DNA from 3 places in the Sinobaca sp. H24 genome. Region 3 is predicted to be linked to each of the others. Evidence: riboswitches for the same ligand, from Rfam matches in the RefSeq annotation. Region 3 holds a riboswitch; each other region holds the start of a gene.
The links. Region 3 has a riboswitch for glycine ahead of MMY81_RS29340 (serine dehydratase beta chain). Riboswitches for the same ligand answer to the same signal wherever they lie in the genome.

Region 1: another riboswitch for glycine. It lies ahead of gcvT (glycine cleavage system aminomethyltransferase GcvT); the one in region 3 lies ahead of MMY81_RS29340 (serine dehydratase beta chain).
Region 2: another riboswitch for glycine. It lies ahead of gcvT (glycine cleavage system aminomethyltransferase GcvT); the one in region 3 lies ahead of MMY81_RS29340 (serine dehydratase beta chain).

What each region holds. Positions count from the first base shown of each region.
Region 1 covers NZ_JALBWT010000002.1:136,911-140,228, forward strand. The annotation lists gene MMY81_RS03840 (hypothetical protein) at 1-271, shown strand, start outside; gene MMY81_RS03845 (DUF2626 domain-containing protein) at 359-598, shown strand; gene MMY81_RS03850 (MBL fold metallo-hydrolase) at 670-1,308, opposite strand; gene MMY81_RS03855 (DUF2759 domain-containing protein) at 1,467-1,634, shown strand; glycine riboswitch at 1,650-1,747, shown strand; gene gcvT (glycine cleavage system aminomethyltransferase GcvT) at 1,889-2,983, shown strand; gene gcvPA (aminomethyl-transferring glycine dehydrogenase subunit GcvPA) at 3,002-3,318, shown strand, end outside.
Region 2 covers NZ_JALBWT010000027.1:40,127-43,444, reverse strand. The annotation lists gene gcvPA (aminomethyl-transferring glycine dehydrogenase subunit GcvPA) at 1-788, opposite strand, end outside; partial or broken gene gcvT (glycine cleavage system aminomethyltransferase GcvT) at 807-1,902, opposite strand; glycine riboswitch at 2,042-2,139, opposite strand; gene MMY81_RS24330 (DUF2759 domain-containing protein) at 2,156-2,323, opposite strand; partial or broken gene MMY81_RS24325 (MBL fold metallo-hydrolase) at 2,482-3,119, shown strand; partial or broken gene MMY81_RS24320 (DUF2626 family protein) at 3,189-3,318, opposite strand, start outside.
Region 3 covers NZ_JALBWT010000043.1:23,421-26,738, forward strand. The annotation lists gene MMY81_RS29330 (class I SAM-dependent methyltransferase) at 1-231, shown strand, start outside; gene MMY81_RS29335 (ABC transporter substrate-binding protein) at 233-1,192, opposite strand; glycine riboswitch at 1,335-1,442, shown strand; glycine riboswitch at 1,445-1,521, shown strand; gene MMY81_RS29340 (serine dehydratase beta chain) at 1,622-2,125, shown strand; gene sdaAA (L-serine ammonia-lyase, iron-sulfur-dependent, subunit alpha) at 2,122-3,009, shown strand; gene MMY81_RS29350 (hypothetical protein) at 3,081-3,221, shown strand; gene MMY81_RS29355 (iron-containing alcohol dehydrogenase) at 3,309-3,318, opposite strand, start outside.

The DNA of each region.
Region 1 (3,318 bases), on a different contig from region 3:
GTTCACAAAACAAAACGCTGCTCTGCATGAACAAAGCATCCAACTGGAATGGATGCTTCAAAATGCAGAAAAGAAATGGTATCAGGAAGGAAAACAGCCGGGAGAACAAGAGTATGTGTTTCCAACGGGAGAGGCGGTCGTGGTCTCAACCATTACCGGACCCGGGACGTCCCGCGTGATGATTTCAGCAGAGCTCGAGGGCGGAGAACGGAGAAGTCATTCCTTTTCTTATGAATCCGCACAGGAAAGCTTTGAAAGCATTTACAAATAGAAGTTTTCTGCTATATACTATATACAACTACTCTTATTTACAGGGCATACATACTAGCGCTAAAGATAAGAAAAGGGGGTATGTTGAATGGATCGCATGTTTCGGGTGATTTCTTTTTGGACGACTGTATTTGCAGTGCTTTTCTTTGTAGGGGACATGTTTCAAATGGCTCTGCTCTTTTTCGCTCAGACCGCCGTTTTTCTTGGATTAGGTTTTATGAATTTATCTGAAAGAATGTATGTTTATATTTTCGGCATTTACTTAACTGTCTTTTTTGTAGGGTTTACCTATTACACGACTTTTATGATGGAAACTGGTTTTCATTAAAAAGCAGATAAACTCTTTTCAAGCAGAAAGGCTCTCCTTTGGAGAGCCTTTTTGCATGGCGTACATTATTTTTAAGAAAATCCATGAAGAAAAGGATTGGATGTCATTTCATTTCCGATGGTCGTCACATTTCCGTGGCCGCAGGCAACTGCGGTATCTTCAGGAAGAGGCATAAGGAAATCATTAATGCTTTTGATCAGTGTTTCGTAATCTCCTCCGGGCAGATCTGTTCTGCCAATCCCATTTTCAAAGAGCACGTCTCCTGAAAATACCGTTTCGGTCTCTTTATGATAAAAAGAGACGCTGCCGGGGGAATGGCCGGGAGTATGAAATAGGCTGAAGTGAAAAGAACCTGCTTGAAGTTCGGATTCTTTAGTAATAAACACATCGGCAGGCTCCGCTTTTATGGTGGCCCCGCCAAGAAAACGGGAGGATCCATTTTTTTCGGGATCCGTAAGCCAGTCATTTTCTGTTTCGTGCAGATACACCGGGATGTTCCATTTTTGACGAACATCTTCAACCGCACCAATATGGTCAAAGTGGGCGTGGGTTAATAAAACAGCCTGTGGGCGGAGATCGTTTTCAATCAGCCAGGTATTTAAGATATCCCCGTGGCCGCCGGGATCAAAAATAACAGCCTCTTTATTTTCATTAAATAAAACATAACAATTCGTCTGTAGAGGGCCTAACGGTATTTGTTTCCAATCCATAGCAGGAATGGCTCCTTTCGTTTCGCAGTCTATTAGTTATTGTACGCCAAAAAAAATATAGGTGCAAAATAAGAAAACAAACGGTATAATTAAAGCAATATCATAATTATTTGAAAAATGTAAATAGACTACTGTACATATTAAAGGGGGTAGGCTGCATGGCTATAGGTATAACACTTTTAATAGTGGCAATCCTGTGTGCTCTCGCTGTAGTAAGGGAAATAAAGCGCCGTAATTTTTTCGCTGTCGGTTTTGCAGGAGTTGCTTTTCTAGTTTTTGGATGGTTTTCCGTTATGACGATAATAAGCGGAGCACCGAGTATATAAAGTGAATAATGACGGATGACGATAAAGGGAGAGCCCGCATATAAAGAAGCGGCGCCGAAGGAGCAAACTGCAGCAGCGGTGAATCTCTCAGGCAAACAGACTTTTATCCGACGAATCTCTGGAGAGCGCCCGTTCAAACGGGCCACCCACGAAGACAGTCTCACATAGAGATGAAACTTTCTGGTTTTAGGACAGAGAAACCCCATGTCAGGGGTTTCTCTGTCTTTTTGTTTTATAAACGAAGGAGGATGCATATGCCATTACGAACACCGCTTTACCCACTTTATGAAAAGTACGGCGCAAAGATAACGGATTTTGGCGGCTGGGAGCTGCCGGTCCGCTTCAGCAGCATTAAAGAAGAGCATGAAGCTGTAAGAACGAAGGCGGGACTGTTCGATGTGTCTCATATGGGAGAAGCAATCGTAGAGGGGCAGGGAGCAGCAGCTTTTCTACAGAAGATGCTTACAAATAATCCGGAAGCGTTGGAAAATGGCAAAGCGATGTACACTTTTTTATGCAATGAAGACGGAGGTACAGTAGATGATCTTCTGGTTTATCAGCTGAATGAGGAAAAGTATTTTCTTGTCCTAAATGCAGCCAATACATCAAAAGACATAAACTGGCTTACCACCTATGCCGGCCCGGATGTTCAAATCAAAGATATATCATCAGAAACGGCTCTTCTTGCTCTGCAGGGACCAAAGGCAGCAGAAATACTGCAGACTTTAACAAAAGCAGATTTAGATGAAATCAGACCGTTCCGCTTTCTCGAAAAGGCGGATATCGCCGGATACCGGGTGCTCGCCAGCCGTACCGGCTATACCGGAGAAGATGGATTTGAGCTTTACTGCCGGTCCGAAGATGCTGAGGGGCTATGGGAAACGCTGATGAGCGCGGGCAGTACCCACGGCCTTGTGCCGGCTGGTCTCGGTGCCAGAGACACGCTTCGATTTGAAGCAAAGCTTCCCTTGTACGGGCAGGAATTATCTGACACTATTTCTCCGCTGGAAGCGGGAATGGGTTTTGCAGTAAAGCTGAAGGATTCCCGTGAATTCATAGGAAAAACAGCACTGCAAAAGCAGAAAGATAACGGAATTCCGCGAAAACTGGCCGGTATTGAAATGATTGATAAAGGCATTCCCCGTACCGGATACATTGTATTTTCCACTGATAATAAAGAGGTAGGATTTGTGACTTCCGGGACACAGTCGCCGACTCTTGGCAAAAATGTCGGTCTCGTTTTAATGGAAACCGAAGCTGCGGAGATAGGCAGTGAAGTTATTGTAGATGTTAGAGGCAAGAATAAAAAAGCAAAAGTCGTACCGGTCCCGTTTTATAAAAAAGGATAAGAAAGAGGAGGAATAGGAATGGATTTTCGCTATCTGCCTATGACAGAAACCGATAAACAGGAAATGCTCAAAACCATAGGGGTTTCCACTACAGAAGAACTCTTTGCTGATATTCCTGAAAAGATACGCTATAAAGGGGAAATGAAACTGCGTGCCCCATTAAATGAAACGGCATTAATGAAAGAGCTCCAGCAGTTGAGCGATAAAAACGCTGATCTTCAGTCGTACCCTTCCTTTTTAGGAGCGGGGGTTTATGATCACTACATTCCTTCCATTGTTGATCATGTGATCCGGCGTTCAGAATTTTACACAGCCTACACGCCTTACCAGCCGGA
Region 2 (3,318 bases), on a different contig from region 3:
GTAACAATATCGGCACCAAATGAGCCGGGTGATTTCAGTACGCCAAGTGCCAGCGGATTACTTGATACGATGAATAAGGATTTATGCTGGTGGATTAGTTTTTCTGCAGACTGAAGATCTTCAATCGAGCCGTAAAAATTAGGATACTGAAGGATAACACCGGCTGTATGCTCGTCGATTTGTTTTTCCAGCTCGTCCATATCTGTTTTTCCATCTGTAAGAGGAATGGTCTCCACTATAATTCCCGGCCCGGAAGCATAGGTTTCGATTACGTGCAGCGATTCCGGATGAACACCTTCCGACACTAAAATTTTCCGCGAGGAACTTTTGTGCTGGCTTCCTGCAACCAGTGCCGCTTCGGCAAGGGCGGTATGGCCGTCATACATAGATGAATTGGCAATGTCCATGCCAGTTAGTTCACATATCATTGTCTGAAACTCAAAAATAGCCTGCAGCTCTCCCTGGGAAATTTCAGGCTGGTAAGGAGTGTAAGCTGTATAAAATTCTGAACGCCTGATAACATGATCAACAATCGAAGGAATATAATGATCATACACTCCTGCGCCTAAAAAAGAGGGGTACGACTGCAGATCAGCATTTTTATTACTCAACTGCTGCAGTTCTTTCATTAATGCTGTTTCATTCAATGGGGCACGCAGTTTCATTTCCCCTTTGTACCGTATCTTTTCCGGAATATCGGCAAAAAGTTCTTCTGTAGTGGAAACTCCTATAGTTTTTAGCATTTCCTGCTTATCGGTTTCTGTCATGGGCAAATATCGAAAATCCATTTTTATTCCTCCTCTTTCCTATCCTTTTTTATAAAATGGAACCGGTACGACTTTTGCTGTTTTATTCTTGCCTCTAACATCAACAATAACTTCACTGCCCAACTCTGCCGCTGCTGCTTCTATTAAAACGAGACCGACATTCTTTCCAAGAGTAGGAGACTGCGTTCCGGAAGTGACAAAGCCCACTTCTCTGGAGTCAGGAGAAAATACGGTGTAGCCAGTGCGGGGTATACCTTTATCGATCATTTCAATTCCAGCAAGTTTTCTCGGAACTCCGGCCTCTTTTTGCTTTTGCAGTGCTTTTTTTCCAATAAATTCTCTGGAATCCTTCAGCTTCACAGCGAAACCCATTCCTGCCTCCAGAGGAGAAATGGTATCAGAAAGTTCCTGTCCATACAGAGGAAGCTTCGCTTCAAAACGAAGCGTGTCCCTGGCTCCGAGTCCTGCCGGCAAAAGACCGTGCGGGCCCCCTGCCTCCATGATCGTCTCCCATATACCCGCAGCATCTTCTGCTTTGCAGTAAATTTCGAATCCATCTTCTCCCGTATAGCCGGTGCGGCTTGCAAGCACCCGGCACCCAGCAAGCTCTGTCTTTTCAGAAAATCGAAAAGGCTTGATTTCTTTTAAGTTAGTTTGTGTTAATGTCTGTAGAATTTTCTTCTGCTGCAGGTCCCTGCAGGGCAAGAAGAGCTGTTTCTTTTGATATATCTTTTATTTGAACGTCCGGCCCGGCATGCTCCGTAAGCCAGTCAACATCTTTCGACGTATTGGCTGCATTAAGTACGAGAAAATATTTTTCTTCATTCAGTTGATAAACAAGCAGGTCATCAATCGTCCCTCCCTGTTCATTGCACAAAAAAGTGTACATGGCCTTGCCATTTTCCAATGAAGCCGGGTTGTTGGTAAGCATTTTCTGCAGAAAAGCCTCTGCATCTTTCCCTTCTACAATGGCTTCTCCCATGTGAGAGACATCAAACAATCCAGCTTTTGTTCTTACCGCCTCATGTTCTTCTTTAATACTGCTAAAACGAACCGGCAGCTCCCAGCCTCCAAAATCCGTTGTTTTTGCCCCATACTTTTCATATAGCGTGTAGAGCGGTGTCTGCAATGGCATTGTATATCCTCCTTCATTTGTAAAAACAAAAAAGACAGAGAAACCCCTGATATGGGTTTCTCTGTCCTAAAACCAGAAAGTTTCATCTCTATGAGACTGTCTTCGTGGGTGGCCCGCTCACGGGCACTCTCCAGAGATTCGTCGGATAAAAGTCTGTTTGCCTGAGAGATTCACTGCTGCTGCAGTTTGCTCCTTCGGCGCCGCTCCTCTGTATGCGGGCTCTCCCTTTATCGTCATCCGTCGATATTCTTTTTTATATGCTTGGTGCCCCGCTGATTAACGTCATGACGGAAAACCATCCAAAGACTAAAAAAGCGACTCCTGCAAAACCAACAGCAAAAAAATTACGGCGTCTTAATTCTCTTACTACAGCGAGAGCACACAGGATTGCCACTATTAAAAGTGTTACACCTAAAGCCATGCGGTCTACCCCCTTTAATATGTACAGTATTCTATTTACATTTTTCAAACAATTATGATATTGATTTAATTATACCGTTTGTTTTCTTATTTTGCACCTATATTTTTTTTAACGTACAATAAATGATAGACCGGCAAACGAAAGGAGTCCTCTTGATTATGGATTGGAAGCAAATACCGTTAGGCCCCCTGCAGACAAATTGTTATGTGTTATTTAATAAAAATAAAGAAGCCGTTATTTTTGACCCAGGTGGACATGGAGATGTACTAAATGCCTGGCTATCCGATAATAACCTTCAACCTCTGGCTGTGCTGCTAACCCATGCTCATTTTGACCATATTGGCGCTGTAGAAGATGTGCGTCAAAAATGGAATATACCTGTTTATCTGCATGAATCGGAACAAGATTGGCTTACAGACCCTGAAAAAAATGGGTCATCCCGCTTTTTAGGAGATGCAGCCATTAAAGCAGAGCCTGCTGACGTATTTATCACGAAAGAATCCGAGCTCAACATAGGATCTTTTCATTTTACCCTCTTTCATACTCCCGGCCACTCACCGGGCAGCATTTCTTTTTACCATAAAGAAACAAAAACCGTTTTTCAGGAGACGTATTATTTGAAAGCGGCATTGGCCGGACGGACCTGCCGGGCGGAGACTACGAAACGCTTATTACCAGCATTAACGAAGCGCTTATGCCGCTTCCTGAAGAAACTTCTGTTGCCTGCGGCCATGGGAATGTTACTACGATTGGAAATGAGATGGCCTCTAACCCTTTTCTTCATGGGTTTTCTTAAAACAATACTAGAATACAAAACAAAAAGGCTCTCGATGGGAGCCTTTTTGTTTTGAAAAAAACGGCATTTCTAATGAAAACCTGTTTCCATCATAAATGTGGTGTAATAAGTAAATCCTACAAAAAAAACGGTTAAATAGATGCCAAAAATATAAACATACATTCGTTCAGATAAGTTCATGAAACCAAGTCCAGAAAAA
Region 3 (3,318 bases):
GTGAAACCCGGGGGACGGATACAACTTTTGGAACACGTTCGTATGGACAGCCACCCGAGAGCGGCAAGGATTCAGGATATTCTAACACCGGCCTGGGAGCGGGTGGCGGAAGGATGCCAATTAAACCGGTCGACCCGGCATCTTGTGGAAAAAAGCCCGCTTCGTCTGGAACGTGTCCAATCATTATACGGCGGTCTGGTCCTTATACTGGAAGCGTATGTGCCGTTCTAAATTATTCCTCGGACGTCAGCTCATTTACAAGGATATCCAGCTGTTTCTCCATGGACACACCGTCATTAAACCAAAACTCTTTATGATCTACCATATGAATTTGATCGTTTTCATAAGCAGGCAGGTTTTTCCAGATCGAGCTTTCCATCAGTTCCTCTGCTTCCTCTACGCCGCCTTCTTCATATACTGTGACAAACATATGATCCGCTGCATATTCAGGGAGGGCTTCAAGAGAAAGGGCGGCAAATTGCTCGCCGGTATCAATCACTTCCTCCTGCACAAGGTCTGGAGCAGGGAGCTCAAGCGTTTCGTATAAGTTATACGTTCCGCGCCCCGGGGTGGTGTGGACATATATTTCTTTAGCAGACAATTCATACATGCCGACTGTTTCCCCAGACTCAATAATATCGTTTATCTGTTCTTTCGCATCCTCTCCCTGCTGTTCGTAGGAGGAAATCCATTCTTCGGCTTCTTCTTCGCGGTCCAGCAGCTCACCAAAGTGAGCGACTTCTTCTTTTGCATCCATTTCCGCCCACGGTACGGTGATCGTCGGGGCGATCTGCTCGAGCTGACTAATTACATTTTCCTCTAAATATGTAGGAGCCACGATAAGATCAGGTTCCATCTCCAGTACTTTTTCAACAGAAGGATCACCAACATCTTCTGCGTCAGCAAGTTCCTCTTCCAGATGATTGGAGTTGTTTTTTAACGTGGAGTCGATTCCGATTGGTTCAATGCCTAATGCAAGAAGGTCTCCTGCAAACTGAAGCGCGATAACACGTTCTGGATCTGCCGGAATTTCCACTTCACCGTTACCGGCTGTTACGGTTCTCATACCGCCGTCTGCTTCTTCTGTTTCCTGCGCACTGCTGTTTTCCTCAGAATCACTGCTGCCGCAGGCAGCAAGAAAAAGCACAAAGCAGAACAGAAAGGCTGAAAAACCTGCCTTTTTAATATACATTAACATCCACCATCCTTTATTGATATTGAAAATCATTATCATTTAAAAATATAGCAGGAAATTCTTTCCTTGTCTACATGCAATATGCAGTTGACTTCAAGTGAGGACCACGATATATTCAAAGATATAAACCGATCGGCAAATGACAGCAGTGGGAGAGACCGGAGGGTACCAATCCGGCACCGAAGGAGCAATTCGCCAAAAAGGCCTTGGCGGTTAAACTCTCAGGTAAACTGACCGCTGCCGGATGCACCTCTGGAGAGAGCCTGCGGGCCACCAAAGGGGAGCTTCGTTCAAGAAGCTAATCTCTCAGGTAAAAGGGACAGAGGAAAGGCAGAAGAAATTCTGGCTTTCCTCTGTCCCTTTTTTGTATAGTAAAGCATTACCGAGGCAGAGGAAACGCTGAATCCTAAGAGGAGCGTGGATTTAATGGGATTTAACAGCTGTTTTGATATTATTGGACCGATTATGGTGGGACCATCCAGTTCCCATACCGCAGGTGCCGTATCCATCGGAAGGTTTGTTTATGAGTGGCTTGGCGGAGTTCCGGACTGGACAGAGATTATGCTTTATGGATCGTTTGCAGATACGTACCAGGGACATGGCACGGATAAAGCAATAGTAGGAGGACTTCTTGGTATGGAGGCTGCATCCCACAGCATACGTGAGTCGAAGCGTTATTCCATAAAAGAAGGACTTGTCGTTAAGATGAATCCCAGAACAGACATAGGATGGGAAGGGCATCCAAACACGGTCCATATTCATGCAAACCGCTCCGGATATTTTACAGCGATAGAAGGTGTTTCAATCGGAGGAGGTCTTTCCGAAATAAGGAGCATCAACGGCGAAGCGGTTTGTATCGACATCCCGGCAGACAGTAATATTAAACAAATAGCTGATACTTATAAAAGCAGATTGGCTGGCCGACTATGACAACAGAACGAATGAAAGATATCGTCAACGCGGCTGAAGCAGATTACCTATCCATTGGAGAGTGGATGCTGAACAGGGAAGTTTCACGCTCCGGCAAAACGAAAGAAGCTATTCTTCTGCAAATGAGAGAACGGCTGCACGTTATGAAGAAGGCCGTACGCCAGGGCATCACGAATACAGAGGAGTCAGAAAGCGGCCTTTCCGGCGGCGATGCCGCCCGAATGCAGCACTATACGCAGCAGAACGTGCCTTTATCTGGAAAATTAATCAGCGACGCGATGCTGTTTGCCATGGCCACCTCGGAAAGCAACGCCCGGATGGAAGTTATTGTAGCAACACCTACTGCCGGATCCGCGGGTATTCTTCCCGGAATCCTGCTGTCACTCGAAGAGAACCAGCATATCAGCGAGAACCAGATAACGATGGGCTTGTTTTCAGCAAGTGCCATTGGCTATGTGTTTGCCAATCATGAGATGATCTCCGGTGCTGCCGGCGGCTGTCAGGCAGAAATCGGCTCGGCCGCAGCAATGGCAGCCGGTACAATTGTAGAAATAAAAGGGGGGACTCCCACTCAGGCCTCCGATGCGGTGGCGATAGCGATGAAATCACTGCTCGGTCTTGTATGTGATCCGGTAGCCGGCCTCGTAGAAGTCCCGTGTGTAAAGCGTAATGTCATCGGCACTTCGATTGCATTCAGCGCTGCTGACATGGCATTAGCCGGTATTCAAAGCCGCATTCCGTGTGATGAAGTTATTGATACAATGCACCGCATTGGAAGCAGTATGCCTGGTTCGTTGAAAGAAACGTCCAAGGGCGGATTGGCAGTAACGCCGGCCGGACAGCGAGCGGCTTCTGCGATGGCGGAAAGACCCTGTTCTTTTTAACAGTGCAGGAGGGAAATGCTTTCTTTTCTATGATATGATTAAACACACATGAGTTCGCTTGGAAAAGGAGGATGGCTATGGATCTGATTTTATGGTTGTCAATTATTGGTGCGCTGCTTGTTGGTGTTGCGATGCACCGGATCGAGCGAAGCAAAAACGCAAAAAAACGGCATAAAAGCCGCGGCCGGATGCGCACCCGCCGCATCCGCTGAATGCCAGGCTTCCTGGATATACTATTTTTTTCAAAAAAAGCCCGGTTCCTCTTAGTAGAGGAACCGGGCTTTTAGGTGCAGACAGCTTTAGAACGTA